Regions from separate parts of the Streptomyces sp. KM273126 genome, predicted to be linked through region 1. Evidence: riboswitches for the same ligand, from Rfam matches in the RefSeq annotation. Region 1 holds a riboswitch; each other region holds the start of a gene.
What was found. A riboswitch is a leader RNA that binds a small molecule or an ion and turns the genes downstream of it on or off. The one in region 1 is predicted to bind cyclic di-AMP.
Positions count from the first base shown of each region.

Region 1 (4,205 bases):
CTCCAGGATCTGCCCGGTGACCAGCCGTTCGAAGGCCTCGGCCTGGATGCGGACCGCCTCGGGCCCGAGGTCGGCCAGGATGTGCGAGGCACGCGCGAACAGGAAGTCGCCGGTCAGTACCGCGACGGAGTTCCCCCAGCGGGCGTTCGCGCTGGGCACGCTGCGGCGTACGTCGGCCTCGTCCATCACGTCGTCGTGGTACAGCGTGGCCAGGTGCGTCAGCTCGACCACCACGGCCGACGGGACGACCCCCGGGGCGTACGGGTCCCCGAACTGCGCGGCGAGCATCACGAGCAATGGCCGGAAACGCTTGCCACCCGCCCGCAGCAGATGCTGCGCGGCCTCCTGGATGAAGGGGACCTCGCTCTTGGTGGCTTCGAGCAACCCTTCCTCGACAGCCGCCAATCCCGCCTGGACATCGGCTTCCAGAGCCTGGTCCCGCACGCTCACCCCGAACGGCCCGACGACGGTCACGAGGGGTCTCCTGTCTGCTGATGTCTACTGACAGTCACACGGTCGGTCTCATGGTCGATGAACAGTTTGTCGATCTGTCGCTGCCATCACTCGTGTCAGCGTATCCGGTCACCATTCGATCACCACGGGCACCCACCGGCCCCCTGGCGGGACTTCGCTCGACCGAGAGGCGCCCCCGTCATCCGAGTCACTCCGGATTACATCCGGTATGCCCGCGATCAAGGGATGCATACCGATTCGACCCGAATCCCGAGTCGACGCCGCCACCCGAGGCCACCGAAAGCACCGGGACCGGCGAGACCTCCGAGATCACTCCGATGGGCCCGTCGGACTCGATCACCCGCACCCCCACACCGTCACCTCGACACGCGCGCCGACAGCCGGCACCGCTCTCACGCCGGAGCCACTCGAGGGCGGTCGACACGGCCCGCCCGCCGGGCGACCGCTACGGCAACGAGGCCCACCGCACGCAAGGTTCCGGCCACAGGCCCGAGGCCGGCCCCCACCTCCGCGCGACCTCCCCACTCTCCGCGCACTCCACGCCCGAAACACGGAGTTGACCCGCGGGTTCCCGAACACCGGGCGCACGGCTCGTACTTCACGCCCGCTACGGAACGGCAGGCCTCGAACAAGGGGCTGAAGCAGCACCCCGAACGACGAGCCAACCAACAGCCAACTTGTCCGAATTACCGCATTATCGGCGCTTCACCCGGTCCGTTCCGTGAATTGAGTCACGTGGACCCAGAATGCCCCCTCACCCCCACTCGCTCGACTCCTCCTTTGCAGAAAGCAAGTTGAGCGTTATCTTCCGGAAATTTCGAAGGCATCTCCCCCACAAATAGCTGATCAAGGGCGCTTTCAACACGCTTCCGGCCTTGTTCTCGACATGTGCTCTCGCATACGTTCACGGTCAATCCGGACGGAACGCCGAATCCTGCCACCGCCCGGATCCCCACTGACCAACCACTCACGAAGGCAGGAGCGGGGGACCCACGAAGATCGCCGGTCCTCACGAGAGACCGGCTCGGGGTGAAGCCGCGCACGGCACGCACGACGCGTCGCCATGCCTGGCCGGGCACCTTTCCGCCCGAACCCGACAGCTCACCTCGCAGGCGCCGGAGAGGAACAGCGTCATGGCCTCACGAGGCAAGCACCGTCGCCGCCGAACCAACAAGCTCACCCGAGGAGCCGTCATCGCCGGAACCGGCACCGCGGCCCTCGCCCTTCCCTTCCTGAGCGCGACCACCGCGAGCGCCGCGCAGCCGGCCAAGGCTCCCGCCGCCGCCCAGGCCGCCCCGCAGGCCGCGCCCCGGTCCGCGCAGTCCGCAGCCCAGGCCACGTCCCTCACGTATACCGTGACCAAGGGCGACACGCTCTTCCGCATCGCGGACAAGCACGAGGCCCAGGGCGGCTGGCGGAAGATCTACAAGGACAACCGCAAGGCCATCGGCGACAACCCGGACCTGATCCACCCGGGCCTCGGCCTGAAGCTCAAGACGACCAAGGCGAGCGCGGACAGCACGGTCAGCGCGGACAGCACGCAGAGCTCGCAGAGCACGGAGAGCAAGCCCAGCGAGCCGAGCACGACGGCCGACAACACGTCCACGACCGCCGCCGAGCAGTCCTCCGGGTCCGCCAACGACCCCACCCCGGCCTCCGACACGACGTACACGAACGACCTCGACGGGTGGATCCGCCAGGCGCTGGACGTCATGGCCAAGAACGGGATACCCGGGTCGTACGACGGCATCCACCGCAACATCATGCGCGAGTCGTCCGGCAACCCCCAGGCCATCAACAACTGGGACTCCAACGCCGCGAAGGGCACCCCCTCCAAGGGTCTCCTCCAGGTCATCGACCCGACCTTCGCCGCGTACCACGTGGCCGGCACGTCGGACGACCCGTACGACCCGGTCGCGAACATCGTGGCGGCCTGCAACTACGCCGCCGACCGCTACGGCTCGATCGACAACGTCAACGGACCGTACTGATCCGCCAGGCACCTACCGGCCGGGCCGAGCGGGCGATGAGCTCCGCCGGCCCGGCCCGCCCGGCGCCGGTACGGACACGGTTCCGGGCGTGGTTCCGGGCGCCGGATGCGCCGCGGCCCCGCCGCGCGGAAACAGCCGCTCCAGCACCACCGCGATGCCGTCCTCCTCGTTGGACAACGTCACCTCGTCGGCGACGGCCTTGAGTTCGGGGTGGGCGTTGGCCATGGCGACCCCGTGCGCGGCCCAGTCGAACATGGGGATGTCGTTCGGCATGTCCCCGAAAGCGATGGTGTCGGCCGGTCCCAGCCCGAGGTGCCGGGCGGCCAGGGCGAGGCCGGTCGCCTTGGTGATCCCGCATGGCTGGAGTTCGACGGTGCCGGGCCCCGACATGGTGACCGTCGCGAGGGAACCGACCGCTCCGCGGGCCACCGCCGCCAACTCGTCGTCGGACAGGGACGAATGACGCAGCAGCACCTTGCTGATGGGCTCGCACCACAGGTCGTCGCGCCGCTGGACCCGTACGGCGGGAAGAGTCGGATGCGGCATCAGATAGCCCGGCTCGATGAGGGTGAGCCCGTCCACACCGTCCTGGTCGACGGCCGCGTACACCTGCCCGACCTCGGCCTCGATCTTGCCGAGCGCGGTCGCGGCCAGCTCCCGGTCCAGGGTCACCGACCACAGCAGCCGGTCCGCGCCGGCGTCGTACAACTGCGCGCCCTGCCCGCACACCGCGAGCCCCTCGCTCCCGAGGTCCTCCAGCAGGGGGCGCACGCGGGGCGCGGGGCGTCCCGTCACCACCAGGTGCCGCGCGCCCCCGGCCACGGCTCGGGCCAGCGCCGCGCGCGACCTGTCGGAGAGCGTGTCGTCGCCGCGGAGCAGCGTTCCGTCCAGGTCGGTGGCGATCAGAGCGTATGCGGTGCGCGGGTTCATGATCAGAGAATACGGACCGCCGAGGCCCCCCTGTCCGGCGTGAACCGGACGACGTACGTTGACCGTTCGGACATCAGGGGGTCCCGCTCCGCCCGCACGGCGTCGCATGGCACGGGCCCGGGCCCGACGCCCCACCGATCGACGCGCCTCCCGCCGACGGCGTCACCCGAAAGTGACGAACGGGACGCCAGATCCGTGCCGCTCCGTCTCTCTCCCCTCAACAGACTCGCCGCTCCGTCTCTCTCCCCTCGGCAGGCCCGCCGCTCCGCCCGTCTCTCTCCCTCCGGCAGGTCCGCGCCCCACGGCGATCCGTCCCCTCACCCGTGGGCGGCCGCCAGATGCCTGGCCAGCCGGGGCGACGCGAACTCCGTCCCGCACACGAACCGCATCACCGGCCCGTACGACGCCGCCGACGGCAGCCCCGTGAAGTACAGCCCCGGCACGGACGCCCGGTATCCGGCGCCCAGCTTCGGCGTCCCCTGGCTCACCACCAGCTCCGTACGCAGCTCGTGCGCGAGGAAGTCCATCGCGGCGATGTCCACGCGATAGCCGGTCGCCGCGATCACATGGTCGGCCGACAGCTCCTCCGTACGGCCCCCGTGCGTGCGGACCGCCAGCAGCGGGCGCCCGCCGATGACACCGGCACGGACGACCCCCGAGATCTCGCGCACGCCCACCGTGCCCTCGAAGCGCTCGCGCAGCCACCACGCGCCCAGCGGTCCGAGGACGCGGCGGACCAGGTAGTGGCGGGCCTCGGCGGGGAGGTAACGGTAGGGGTGCGGGTAGTAGCTGAGGGCCCACAGCGACCAG
Region 1 covers NZ_SJXB02000001.1:2,959,596-2,963,800, reverse strand. Annotated here, with positions in the region: gene E0500_RS12745 (polyprenyl synthetase family protein) at 1-474, opposite strand, end outside; cyclic di-AMP (ydaO/yuaA leader) riboswitch at 1,406-1,602, shown strand; gene E0500_RS12740 (LysM peptidoglycan-binding domain-containing protein) at 1,608-2,465, shown strand; gene E0500_RS12735 (HAD family hydrolase) at 2,478-3,395, opposite strand; gene E0500_RS12730 (FAD-dependent oxidoreductase) at 3,713-4,205, opposite strand, start outside.

Region 2 (4,205 bases), 230 kb from region 1:
TCGCGCCGTTGTACTGCTCGGTGGCGACCTCCGCCTGCTCGTACAGCTTGTTCACCTTCGCCCTGGCCTGCGCCGCTGTGGGCTGCGGTTCGGCGTGCCCGGTGCCGTCGAAGCCGGTCGCGCTCGCCGCGCCCGCCAGGGCGATCGTGACGGCGGTACGGGCCGTGGTGCCGCTGAGGGGGCGCTGTCTGGGCCTGCGGTGCACTGGCAAGTGGACGTCACGTCCTTTCGTACGACGCGTTACGACCGAGACGGCCTCTTCGGCCGCGGCCGCCGTGGGGGGTCGGCGGTCGCGCGTCCGGCGGCGGCCCGCACAGGGGCAGCGGGCCGCCGCCGGACCTCTCGGCGGAGGTGCCCGACTGCCGCCCCTGGCCCGGGCGGCGGTGGGGAGCGGGCACCTGCTGGAGGACGCTAAATGTGGCTGTGTCCGCTCGGTGACGCCATGTACGGAACTGGCCCCAGTGGACCAATGGTGACCATATGTGACCGTGATCCCTGCCTGGCGGCACCGCCTTCACGCAGAGCGATGATCAATGCGGTGGTTTGGGGGCAACCGGCGGCGAGGCGGTGCTATGGGGCGCATATATGCGGCGGGTTGTCTGGTGTGTGGCAGGGCCTGCTATGCGGTGAAGGTCCGGGTTTTCAGGGGTGGCGGCGCGGCGTACCAAGTACCGGAGACTTTCCGCAGCCAGTACCGGCGGCTTTCCGGGGCCGGTGCCAAGCCGCGAAAGAGGCCCTGGCTAGGCTCCGGCTCCATGGACATACTCATCCATCTCTTCGTCGCCCTGCACATCATCGGTATCGCCTCCCTTCTGGGCGGCTTTCTCACCCAGATGAAGGCGATGGGGCAGGGGACGGCCCGTTTCGTGCCCGCCATGCTGCACGGTGCGCTGACGATGCTCATCACCGGTGCCGTTCTGGTCGGCCTCAACCAGGCCGACGACCAGACGGTCAACAACGTCAAGATCGGCGTGAAGCTGGCCCTGCTGGTCGTGATCCTCGGGCTCGTCTACGTGAAGCGCGACGAGGAACAGGTGGAGAAGGGGCTGTTCGGCCTGGTGGGCGCCCTGACCACGGCGAACATCTTCATCGCGGTGCTCTGGACCTGACCGGGAACCGCGCCGGCCCCGACCGGCGACCGAGGAGTCGGGCGCCGGCCAGGGCCGGGAGGGTGCGACCGTTACGCCGGCCGCACCACGCTGTGGATCGACGACTCGCCGTCGTAGAAGATCGACTCCTCGCGGACGTACGTCCCCGGCTTGGGCGCGTGGATCATCATGCCGTTGCCGATGTAGATCCCGACGTGGGTGATGTCGTCGTAGAAGAAGACGAGGTCGCCGGGCCTGGCGTCGGCGACTGAGACGGTCTTGCCTGCGTTGACCTGGTCGTACGTGGTGCGCGGCAGGTCGACGCCGGCGGCCTTCCAGGCGTCCTGGGTGAGCCCGGAGCAGTCGTACGAGTCGGGGCCGGTCGCGCCCCAGACGTACGGTTTGCCGATCTGCGCGCGGGCGAACGCGATGACCTTGGCGGCCTTCGTGGCGTAGGTGGAGTCCTCTGCCGGGGCCTCGACGGTGGAGCTGCTGCCGGCGCTCTGCTCCTGGGCCGCCTCCTGCTTCCGTTTCTCCGCCTCGGCCGCCAGCCGCTTCTTCTCCGCCTCGGCCGCCTGCTGCCGCGCCAGCTCCTCAGCCCGGCGCTCGGCCTCCTCCTGCTTCTTCTTCTCGATCGCCGCGAGGCGGGCCTTCTCCTCGGCGGTCAGCTTGTCCAGCAGTTGACGGGCCTCGGTGAGCTTCGCCTGGACCTGCGCCTTGCTCGCCTTCAGCGTGGACTGCGACTGGGTGAGCGACTCCAGGCCCTCGGTGGCCTCCTGGCGCTTCTGAGCCGTCTCGGTCCGCTGGGTGACGTAGTCGTCGACCACTTCCTTCTGACGTTCCGTCAAGCGGTCCATCAGCTGGGTCTGGTCGAAGTAGTCCTGCGGGTTGTCCGCCAGCAGCATCGTTGCTGTGCCCGGGGCCGCGGCGCCTGTCCTGTACTGGGCGGCGGCGAACGAGCCCAGCTGCTGCCGGGCCTCGTTGAGCTTCTCCGTGCGCTTGGCGACATCGTCGAGGAGCGTGGCGACGCGCTTCTTCTGCTTGGCCGTCTTCTCCTCGGCCGCGTTGTACTTGTCGGTCGCCGACTCGGCCTGGCGGTAGAGGTCGCCGACCTTCTTCTCGACTTCTTCGAGGCTCGGCTTGTCGTCGGTCGAGGGTGCGGCGGTCGCTGTCTGGGAGAACAGGGCCATCGAGGTCAGCGCCGCCGTCGCGAGGGCGGGTGTCCGTATGCCTGTGCGCGTCCGGGCGGGACGCGACTTTCGGTGCGGCGCCATGAAAGGCGGCTCCTTCCGTTGTCCGCCTACCGAGTTAGCTGTCGGGTTCGGGCGCGTGCATTGGAAGGTGTGCCCTACGGCCCTTGCCGTGTGCGGCAGGTGGGCCGATTCACCCCAAGGTCGGTGGGTCCCCGGCTCCGGCTCCGCGAGGGGCGCCGGACTCGGCGGAGGCCGCCCGGCCCGGCGAGGTTCGCCGGTTGGGTCGAGCGGCCTACCAAGAACGCTAGCCAATTCGTGTGGCGCCTGTGAAGGTTGATGCGCGATATGCCCGATACGTTTTCGTGACCTTAGTCAACATGGCTGCCGCGTGTGACGAATTCGGAGTGATCTGTGGATGCATGATCTCTCATATGCGATACGCCTGTTATGGGGTTTAAGGTGCGGTCGGTCGTGATTCCGTGCTGCCGGTTCCGGGGTGGGGCCGCGGTGATCCGTTGCGGTGGAGGGGTCGGGTCTTCACCTGGCGACCGCGGACGGTGGCAGCGTGAACCCGGATGGTGACAGCGTGGACCCGGACGGTCATACGGCGTGAACCCGGACGGTCATAATTCCGGGAGAGGCCAGCCCTTGAAGATCGTCGGCAGCGCGCGCTCGGACCGAGTTTGCGGGGTGGCCCCTCGGTGTCGGTGGGGCGGCCTAGACTCGGAGAGCGATGAGCAGCCTTTTCGATGACAGCTTCCTGGCGGACCTCAAGGCCCCGCGGGCCCATGAGGAAGAGCCTCCGCCGCCGCCCGAGGACGAGCACGTACCGGAGCCGATTCCGGACGATCTGTTCGGCGGCAGGTTCGACGCGCCGCCGGACCGGGACGCCTACTACCGCGACGGCGAGCCACGCCCCGCGGTGGACCCGGCCGCGCTCCTGGAGGGGCTGAACGAGAACCAGCGCGCGGCGGTCGTCCACTCCGGCTCCCCCCTGCTCATCGTGGCCGGCGCCGGCTCCGGCAAGACCCGCGTGCTCACCCACCGCATCGCGCACCTGCTCGGCGAGCGGAACGTCCACCCCGGCCAGATCCTCGCGATCACCTTCACCAACAAGGCCGCGGGCGAGATGAAGGAGCGCGTCGAGCAGCTCGTCGGCCCGCGCGCGAACGCGATGTGGGTGATGACCTTCCACAGCGCGTGCGTACGGATTCTGCGGCGGGAGAGCAAGAAGCTCGGCTTCACGTCGTCCTTCTCGATCTACGACGCTGCCGACAGCAAGCGGCTGATGGCGCTCGTCTGCCGTGACCTGGACCTCGACCCGAAGCGTTTCCCGCCCAAGTCGTTCAGCGCCAAGATCTCGAACCTGAAGAACGAGCTGATCGACGAGGAGGACTTCGCCGCCCAGGCCGCCGACGGCTTCGAGAAGACCCTCGCCCAGGCGTACGCGCTGTACCAGTCGCGGCTGCGCGAGGCCAACGCACTCGACTTCGACGACCTGATCATGACGACGGTCAATCTGCTCCGCGCCTTCCCGGACGTCGCCGAGCACTACCGCCGCCGCTTCCGGCACGTCCTCGTCGACGAGTACCAGGACACCAACCACGCCCAGTACGCACTCGTACGGGAACTCGTCGGGACCTCCGAGCACCCCGTCGACGTACCGCCCGGTGAGTACGACGTCCCGCCCGCCGAGCTGTGCGTCGTGGGTGACGCCGACCAGTCCATCTACGCCTTCCGCGGCGCGACCATCCGCAACATCCTCCAGTTCGAGGAGGACTACCCGGACGCGACGACGATCCTGCTGGAGCAGAACTACCGCTCCACGCAGACGATCCTCTCCGCCGCCAACGCGGTCATCGAGCGCAACGAGTCCCGCCGCCCCAAGAACCTGTGGACGCATGCCGGAGCCGGTGCCCAGATC
Region 2 covers NZ_SJXB02000001.1:3,188,018-3,192,222, forward strand. Annotated here, with positions in the region: gene E0500_RS13760 (NlpC/P60 family protein) at 1-211, opposite strand, end outside; gene E0500_RS13765 (hypothetical protein) at 756-1,109, shown strand; gene E0500_RS13770 (C40 family peptidase) at 1,181-2,362, opposite strand; cyclic di-AMP (ydaO/yuaA leader) riboswitch at 2,370-2,539, opposite strand; gene pcrA (DNA helicase PcrA) at 3,015-4,205, shown strand, end outside.
Region 2: linked by a shared signal. The riboswitch ahead of E0500_RS13770 (C40 family peptidase) and the one ahead of E0500_RS12740 (LysM peptidoglycan-binding domain-containing protein) in region 1 are both predicted to bind cyclic di-AMP.

Region 3 (4,205 bases), 1.2 Mb from region 1:
GGACGGTGCGGTGCGGCGCGAGGACTGCGAGTGGGACAAGCGGGGGAGCGTCGCGGTGCTGACGGACGAGGGCATGGCCCTCCTGGAGCGTACGGCACCGGGGCACGTCGAGACGGTTCGCAGGGCGGTGTTCGACCACCTCGACCCGGGGCAGGTGGAGCAGTTGGAGCGGATCTGTACGGGCATCACGAAGGCGCTCCAGGGCGACGGCACTGAGGCGGTCACCCCTGACGACCTCCCGTGGCGCCGCCGCTCCTGTCCTTCGAGTTAGTCCATGGGGCCGGCTCCGCGATCTCGCCCGACCGGGGAATGCGTCGCCCCCATCAGGGTTGCTTGAAGTTTGAAGCAGGGTTATGGTCGTCCTCGTGAGGCGATTTGCTTCAAAACTGAATCAGATCCCCGACCTTGCACCCGCACCTGGCCCGGAGGCCCGCATGTCCGACCAGCCCACCGCCACCCCCCGCTCCCGCGTCCGGGTCCCGCTGCGCTTCCACGACGGATACGGCGTCGACGCCGAGCTGGTCACCTTCCACGGTCTGGCCGACGGGCGGGAGCACGTGGCCGTCGTCCTCGGCGAGCCCGCGCCCGGCGCCACCCCGCTGGTCCGCCTGCACTCGGAGTGCCTGACCGGCGACGTCTTCGGCTCGGCCCGCTGCGACTGCGGCCCGCAGCTGCGCGAGGCGGTGGAGCAGATCGCAGACCGCGGTGGGGTCCTCCTCTACCTCCGCCAGGAGGGCCGGGGCATCGGCCTCTACAACAAGCTCGACGCGTACGCCCTCCAGGACGAGGGTCTCGACACGTACGCCGCCAACACCGCCCTCGGCCTCCCTGAGGACGCCCGCGACTACACGGCCGCCGCGCAGATGCTCCAGGCCCTCGGTATCGACACCCTGGACCTGCTGTCCAACAATCCCGACAAGGCGCAGCAGCTCCGTGACCTCGGGGTCAAGGTCCGTACTCGCGTCCCCACCGGCGTCTTCACCACCGCCCACAATGTCCGCTATCTGCGGGCGAAGGTCCTCCAGACCCAGCACACGCTGCCCTTGGCGGACCTGGCGGAGCTCTCCGCGGGCTGACGGCCCAACTCCCGGCATTCGCCAGGGTGTCCACGAGGAAGCCCCGGCGATGACCGTTCACGACTTCCCCATATTCACGATCACCGAGCGTGTCCGAACAGCCTCACTCCGCATAACATCTGACATACCATCAGAACTCTTGTGACACCTGATACAGGGGTAGCTCGCCCTTATTCGGCCCCCCATGCCCCCTAAATCCCGCGCACGGGCGTGAACGATCATCCGGAACCGCTTGGAATACGGCCCGCACGTCTATTAACGTTCGATAACGCAGCGCGGTCGTCCCAGCCGTCACAAGAGGCGGCTCCGTGCGCACGCGCCGAATCCCGCAAGGGAACCGGGGAACCACCAACCCTGGGGTGAATCGCGCGGAAACCACCGTGGAAGCACGGCTGGTTTACGCGCGTAGGAGACCTTCCTGCTCCGAACCCGTCAGCTAACCCGGTAGGCGAGAAGGAAGGAAAGGAGTACGCCCACGTGGCGTCGAACCGGTCTGCGACCGAAGCTCCGTCCGTGCCGAACCGACACGGCGACAGCGACACCTTCGGGTATGGCGGCTACAACAGCCAGGACGAGGGCCCCTGGCAGGAGTGGAACCCCACCGCGGAGTCCATTCGTCCCCTTCGCGGCCGGCACCGCGTCGCCAAGCAGCGTGGCGGACTCGCCCGCAGCTCCACCGTTCTGGGCGTCGGTGTCATAGCCGCCGTCGGCGCGGGCGGCATGGCCTCCGCGCAGACCGGCAAGCCGCCGGTCTCCATCTCGATGCCCGACATGCCGAACGTCGGCTCGGTCTTCGACTCCGAGGACGAGCCCGAGAGCTCCCCCACCCCGCTGAGCAGCGCGGGCCTGAGCCTCACCGACGCCGAGCAGGGCGCCGACGACGCCGGTGAGGCGCTGCGCGCCCGCATCATGCAGCAGGCCGAGTCGCAGCAGGAAGCGGTCGACCGCGCCGCCGCTGCCGCCGCCGAGTCCGCCGCCGCGAAGAAGGCCGCCGAGGCCGCCGCCAAGGAGCGGGAGCAGGCCGAGGCCAAGGCCGCCGCCGAGAAGGCGAAGGCGGAGGAGGAGGCCAGGAAGAAGGCCGAGGCCGAGCGCCTCGCCCAGCTCGCCAAGCAGTTCACGCTGCCGACGTCCTCGTACACCATCAGCTCCAGCTTCGGTCAGTCCGGCGCCTACTGGTCCTCCGGCCAGCACACCGGCCTCGACTTCGCCGCCCCCACGGGCACCCTGCTCAAGGCCGTGGGCACCGGCACGATCACCCAGGCCGGCTGGGACGGTTCGTACGGCTACAAGACCGTGCTCACCCTCAACGACGGCACGGAGATCTGGTACGCCCACCAGTCCTCCATCGGCGTCAGCGTCGGCCAGAAGGTCGCGACCGGCGACGTCATCGGCCGCGTCGGCGCCACCGGCAACGTCACCGGCGCCCACCTCCACATGGAGGTCCACCCGGGCGGCAGCAGCTCGGGCATCGACCCGATGGCGTGGCTGCAGGGCAAGGGGCTCACCCCCTGAGGTCCTCCGGGAGCAGGTGAGGTGATCTCCTCCCGGATTCACAAACCCTCGTCCGGACGCGCGGAATGCGTGCGTCCGGCGAGGGCGTTGTTGTAAAGCATGACTTCTCTTCGCAAGCTTGGTTCATCCGACATCGAGGTCTTCCCGCTCTCCCTCGGCGGCAACGTCTTCGGCTGGACCGCCGACGAGGCACAGTCCTTCGCCGTACTCGACGCGTACACGGCCGCGGGCGGCAACTTCATCGACACCGCCGATTCCTACTCGGCCTGGATCGAGGGCAACCAGGGCGGCGAGTCCGAGACCGTCATCGGCAAGTGGGTCAAGGCGCGCGGCAACCGGTCCGACGTCGTGATCGCCACGAAGGTCAGCCAGCACCCCGACTACCAGGGCCTCACGGCCGCCAACATCAAGGCCGCCGCGGACGCCTCCCTGCGCCGTCTGGACACCGACTACATCGATCTCTACTACACCCACTTCGACAAGCCGGAAGTCCCGGTGGAGGAGATCGTCGGGGCGCTCGACGACCTGGTGAAGGCGGGCAAGGTCCGGGCCATCGCGGCCTCCAACATCTCGCCCGAGCGCCTCCAGGCCTCCCTCGACTTCTCCGACCGCGAGGGCCTCGCCCGGTACGTGGCGCTCCAGCCGCACTACAACCTGGTCTCCCGCTCCACGTACGAGGGCCCCCTGCAGGACGTCGCCGCCCGCGCCGGGCTCGCCGCCGTCCCGTACTTCTCCCTCGCCATGGGCTTCCTCACCGGCAAGTACCGCCCCGGCACGAGCGTGGACAGCGCTCGCGCCCAGGGCGCCGGCGCCTACCTGGAGAAGGAGCAGGGCGTACGGGTCCTCGCGGCCCTGGACGAGATCTCCGGGGCGCGCGGGGCGGAGATCGCCACAGTGGCCCTCGCCTGGCTCGCGGCCCAGCCGACGGTCGTCGCACCGATCGCCTCGGCGCGGACGGTGGAGCAGCTGCCGGCCCTGGTGGCGGTGGCGGAGCTGACCCTCACGGACGAGGAGCTGGCCAAGCTGACGGAGGCGTCGCAGGGGAGCTGACGCGGACGCGGTCCGCTTCCGTCGGTCCGTTCCCCGCGTTCCGCTTCCTGCGTTCCGCTTCCCGCGGTCCGCTCTCGGCACCGGCGCTCACCCCGACCGCCGGTGCCGTACCGTCCGAAGCCTCCTGACTACGCCGAACTACCCCGGACTACCCCGAACTACGTCTGATAGGGGTTGCAGGAGGGATACGGCGCCGCCGGGCCGTGCCCGTACGCCGACGCGTACTCGAACGCGGGCCCGTGCTCGTGCTCGTACTCGTGTCCATGCCCGTACCCATGCCCGTATCCGTGCCCGAACTCGTACGCGCTCCCGTATCCGTAGCCGTACCCGTACCCGTAGCCGTACGCGCTCCCGTGCACGGGCATCGGTGCCGTGGTCTGTGCCGCGTACGCCAGGGAGGGACGGGCGATCTCCCGTCGGCGCCACAGCTCGAAGAGCAACTCCCGCTCCCGTACGACGAAATCGGCGTTCGCCCGGCCCCGCCGCCCCCGGTGCCGCAGAAAGGCGAGCGAGGTCGCATACGCCTCGTACTCGGCGACCGACCGCGCCGCTTCCCGACCGAACTGG
Region 3 covers NZ_SJXB02000001.1:1,734,716-1,738,920, reverse strand. Annotated here, with positions in the region: gene E0500_RS07610 (MarR family winged helix-turn-helix transcriptional regulator) at 1-271, shown strand, start outside; gene ribA (GTP cyclohydrolase II) at 435-1,076, shown strand; cyclic di-AMP (ydaO/yuaA leader) riboswitch at 1,384-1,542, shown strand; gene E0500_RS07600 (M23 family metallopeptidase) at 1,554-2,588, shown strand; gene E0500_RS07595 (aldo/keto reductase) at 2,688-3,638, shown strand; gene E0500_RS07590 (PrsW family intramembrane metalloprotease) at 3,797-4,205, opposite strand, start outside.
Region 3: linked by a shared signal. The riboswitch ahead of E0500_RS07600 (M23 family metallopeptidase) and the one ahead of E0500_RS12740 (LysM peptidoglycan-binding domain-containing protein) in region 1 are both predicted to bind cyclic di-AMP.

Region 4 (4,205 bases), 2.8 Mb from region 1:
GCCCCGCTCGGTGGCGAAGATGTCGTCGGGCGACCGTACGTCGACGGCGTTCCAGAAGTTGTTGAGGTCGGACACCCGGTCGTTGGCGCCGCCCGCGGAGACGGGCGTGGCTGTGTACTCGATGACGTACGGGCCCTCGAACCGCTTCCGGAACCAGACCGTGGCACCGCTCGACACGTCGATCTCCAGGACGCCGCCCGCGGCCGTGACGGTGCCGCCGTCCTGCAGCTCGGTGGCCCACTGGCGGAGTCCGTGCCGGAAGTCGTCCGCCGCGATCAGCCGTCCGCGACGGCCGTGGGGCGTGGCGCTCGCCGTCGGCACCGGTGCCAGCGCCGCGAGAGCGGCACCGGCGGCGAGGGCTCCGAAGGCTCTGCGAGTGATCATGACGCTCCTTCGTGGCGGTGTACGGGCGCAGTGTGGCGTGGTGTGGTCTACAGCTGTGGAAAGCGCTTGCTGAAGACCACTGTGTCGTCACTTCCGCCCCACTGTCGATACGACGACCGGCCATGCCACATGACCGCACTGTGCTGACCACGAAGATCACGAAGCACTTCCGAACGACGTCGCCCCACCGCTCACGGCCGACTCGCTCGCACCCCACCACTCACAGCCGCCCGGACACGCCGAAGGCCGGACCCCGGGGATCATGAGGTCCGGCCTTCGGATGCGGTCGGCGGAGCTGCGGACGGGTCAGAGACTGACGCCCTTCGAGCGCAGGTACGCGACCGGGTCGATGTCCGAGCCGTAGTCCGGACCCGTGCGGATCTCGAAGTGCAGGTGCGGACCGGTGACGTTACCGGTCGCGCCGGAGAGGCCGATCTCCTGGCCCTCGCTCACGCTCTGGCCCGCCGAGACGGAGAGCGAGGAGAGGTGGCCGTACTGCGCGTAGTGGCCGTCGTCGAGCTGGATGACGACCTGGTTGCCGTACGCGCCGCCCCAGCCCGCGGTGACGACCGTGCCCGCACCCACGGCCTTGAGGCTGGTGCCGGTCGGGACCACGAAGTCGACGCCGGTGTGGTACCCGCTGGACCACATACTGCCCGCGGTCTTGTAAGCGGTGCCGACGGAGGCGCCCTCGACGGGGAGCATGAAGCCGGAGCCACTGGTCTCCGCGCTCGGCGTGACCGACGTGGAGGTCGGCTCGTTCCCAGGCGTCTCGGTCTGCTTCGACTCGGCCTTCGGCTCAGTTTTCTCCGGCCCGGTCTGCTCCAAGGATGCGGTCTTGTCCGGGGAAGCTGTCTCGTCCGTCGCCTTGCCGCCGCCGCCCGACGTGCTGTCGCCCGACGGGGCCTTTCCGCCGAGCGTGAGCTTCAGGCCCGGATGGATGAGCGACGGGTCGGAGCCGACGGCCTCGCGGTTGTCCGCGTAGATCTTCTTCCAGCCACCGGCGACGTGGTGCTGCTCGGCGATCCTGGATAGGTAGTCTCCGGGCCGCACCGAATAGACCCGCTTCGCGGTCTTCTTGGTGGCGGCCGACTTCTCGCCCTGCTCCGCGGCGGCCTTTTCGCTCTTCTCGGTGACGGCCTTCGGGGAAACCGACGTCGCCTTCTGGGAAACGGAGCCCGCGGTCGCGGCATGGGCTCCAGTGGCGCCGATCAGCGGAAGCGCGAGTGCGGCGCCACCGGTTCCGGCGACGGCTATCGAGCGGGTGAAACGCAGGGACTTCGGGCGACGGTGTTTACCCCTCGCGGGCATGACGAATTCCTCTCCGGCGCCTACGAGGTGAGCTGTCGGGTGCGGGCTGGAGATGCCCGGCCGTACTCGTGCACGGCTTGACCCCAAGCCTGTTCCGGAGACCGGAACAGGCGGTACTGCCTGTGGGTCCCCCGCTCCTGCCATGCACGGGTGAGTTCGCGGTTCCGGGCGGCGGCAGGATTCGGCGTCCGTCCGGATTGAGGGGAACGTAAGCGACTTACAGGCATCTGGACAACCATCGGGAGTTTCCGTGCGTCTCCCTAATGATCCCTTTCAAGAATTCGCCGTCACGCTCCGTCAATTAGCGATCTCCAACCTTCCCTAACGGCCCTGAAAACGCACCAGCATTACATGAGCATGACGGCGACGCAGCGTCACACATATGACGCTGGTCACGCATCTTCGACTCACCGCGCTTTATTCCAGGGCCACTTGGACTCAACGCTGCATTTCGGACATAGCTCTCAGATGCGGCGCAGCCGGATAACCTTCGCATCGAAGTCACCGCGCAGCCCCGTGGACAGCCCGTGATGCAGCAGCACCGCACCTCGGTGAACTTCGCCCGATTCGCGGCATTCATACGCTTGTGTCGGGTCGAGGCCCCGCAGCCGGAGCGGGACCGGGGGCTCACCGTGATGCTGAGCCTGAAGCCAGGCGAGGACGACCACCTCGTCACCGAGGGCGTACTGCACCGCGCTCAGCCCGCCGACCGGCGGCCGCAGCCGGTAGAGGTCGCCGCGCTGCACGACGGGACGGATCTCCTTGTAGAGCTCGACCCACTCGCGCGCCTCGACGAGCTCCCCTTCGCTCCACTTCGTAAGGTCGCCGCCGACGCCGAGCACACCCGCCATGGCGCTCACGAACCGGAAGCCCATGGAGCTGACCCGCCCATTGAGCTGGGTGTTCGGGCTGTCCGTGACCCAGGCGGCCATCACCCGCGCCGGGTGGATCTGGCTGAAGCCGTGCTGGATGGCGAGCCGGTCCAGCGGGTCGGTGTTGTCGGAGGTCCACACCTGGTCCGTCCGCGCCATGACTCCGAGGTCGATCCGTCCGCCACCGCCCGAGCAGGACTCGAAGGCGACGCCCGGGTGCGCGGCCCGCAGCCGGTCGAGCAGGTTGTAGAAGGCGTGCACGTGCTCGACCCACAGCTTCTGCGGGTAGGGCTCACCGGGCCAGCCGGCGTCGGTGAAGCAGCGGTTGAAGTCCCACTTCACATAGTCGATGGGCGCGCTGGAGAGCAGGTCGTCCAGTTTCTCCCAGAGGTACTCCTGGACATCCTCGCGAGCGAGGTTCAGTACGAGCTGATTGCGGAACTCCGTCCGCTTTCGGCCCGGCTGGAACTGCACCCATTCCGGGTGTGCCCGGTACAGATCACTGTCCGCGTTGACCATCTCGGGCTCGACCCAGATGCCGAACTGCATGCCGAGCGCGCGCACGTCCTCGGCGAGCGGCTTCAGCCCGGCCGGGAAGCGGTCTGGGTTGGGCGTCCAGTCGCCGAGCCCCGCCCGGTCGCTGGTCCGCTTCCCGAACCAGCCGTCGTCGACCACGAACAGCTCGACCCCCATGCCCGCAGCCCGCCGCGCCAGCTCGCGCTGCTGGTCCTCGGTGATGTCGAACTCCGTCGCCTCCCAGGAGTTGTAGAGCACCGGCCGGTCCTGCTCCGCACCCGGGATGACGTACGCGCGCTGGTAAGCGTGCCAGGCCCGGCTCGCCCCACCGAAGCCGCCGTCGCTCCACAGCCCCGCGAAGACGGGGGTCGTGTACGACTCGCCCGCCTCCAGGCGCATCAGGCCCGAGTCGTCGTAGCCGATGCCGCCGGTGATCTGCACGCGCGCGTCGGGGAGTTGGGCCACGCAGATGCGCCAGGTGCCCGACCAGGCGAGCGCGCATCCGTAGACCTCGCCGCGCTCCTCGGTCGTCCCCTCGGCGTCGAGCGCGACCCACGGCAGGTGCTGGTGCCCGGTGTGGCCGCGCCGGCTGCCGATGACGTGCTCACCGTAGGTGAGGTCCGTGCTGACGAGCCGGGACTCGGCGGCCCACCGTCCGTGCACCTGGGACAGCCGCCACCCCTCGCGCAACGGCAGCGTCCAGGTCGCTGAGTCGGCGCGCAGCACCTCCAGGGCGGGGCCTTCGTTGGTGAGGGTCACCCAGCGCTCGACGACATCGTGGCGCATCCGGTAGTGCAGCGTGATGCCGAGCCCGTTGTCGGTGAAGCGCAGCCGCAGCTCGTCGTCCTCGATCTCGTACACGTGGAAGGTCCACTCGGTGCCGCGGACCTCGTCGGTGCGGACGGACAGGGCGGGCCGTACGAAGCGGGGCCCGCCCTCGACCGGATACTCCTCAAGTCCGTCGAGCTGGGACTCGAAGCCCCGGTACGGGGGCAGCGGCCGGGCCGCGAGGTCCTCGGCGTCGGCGAGCCCGATCCTCGGACCCCAGTGGAGGTGCAGGAGGGTGTCGTCCTCGGTGAGCGACAGCGCGTAGCTGCTCGTGGGTCCTGAGAGCAGCCACGT
Region 4 covers NZ_SJXB02000001.1:5,721,306-5,725,510, reverse strand. Annotated here, with positions in the region: gene E0500_RS24410 (DUF6250 domain-containing protein) at 1-384, opposite strand, end outside; gene E0500_RS24405 (M23 family metallopeptidase) at 691-1,695, opposite strand; cyclic di-AMP (ydaO/yuaA leader) riboswitch at 1,700-1,892, opposite strand; gene E0500_RS24400 (alpha-galactosidase) at 2,160-4,205, opposite strand, start outside.
Region 4: linked by a shared signal. The riboswitch ahead of E0500_RS24405 (M23 family metallopeptidase) and the one ahead of E0500_RS12740 (LysM peptidoglycan-binding domain-containing protein) in region 1 are both predicted to bind cyclic di-AMP.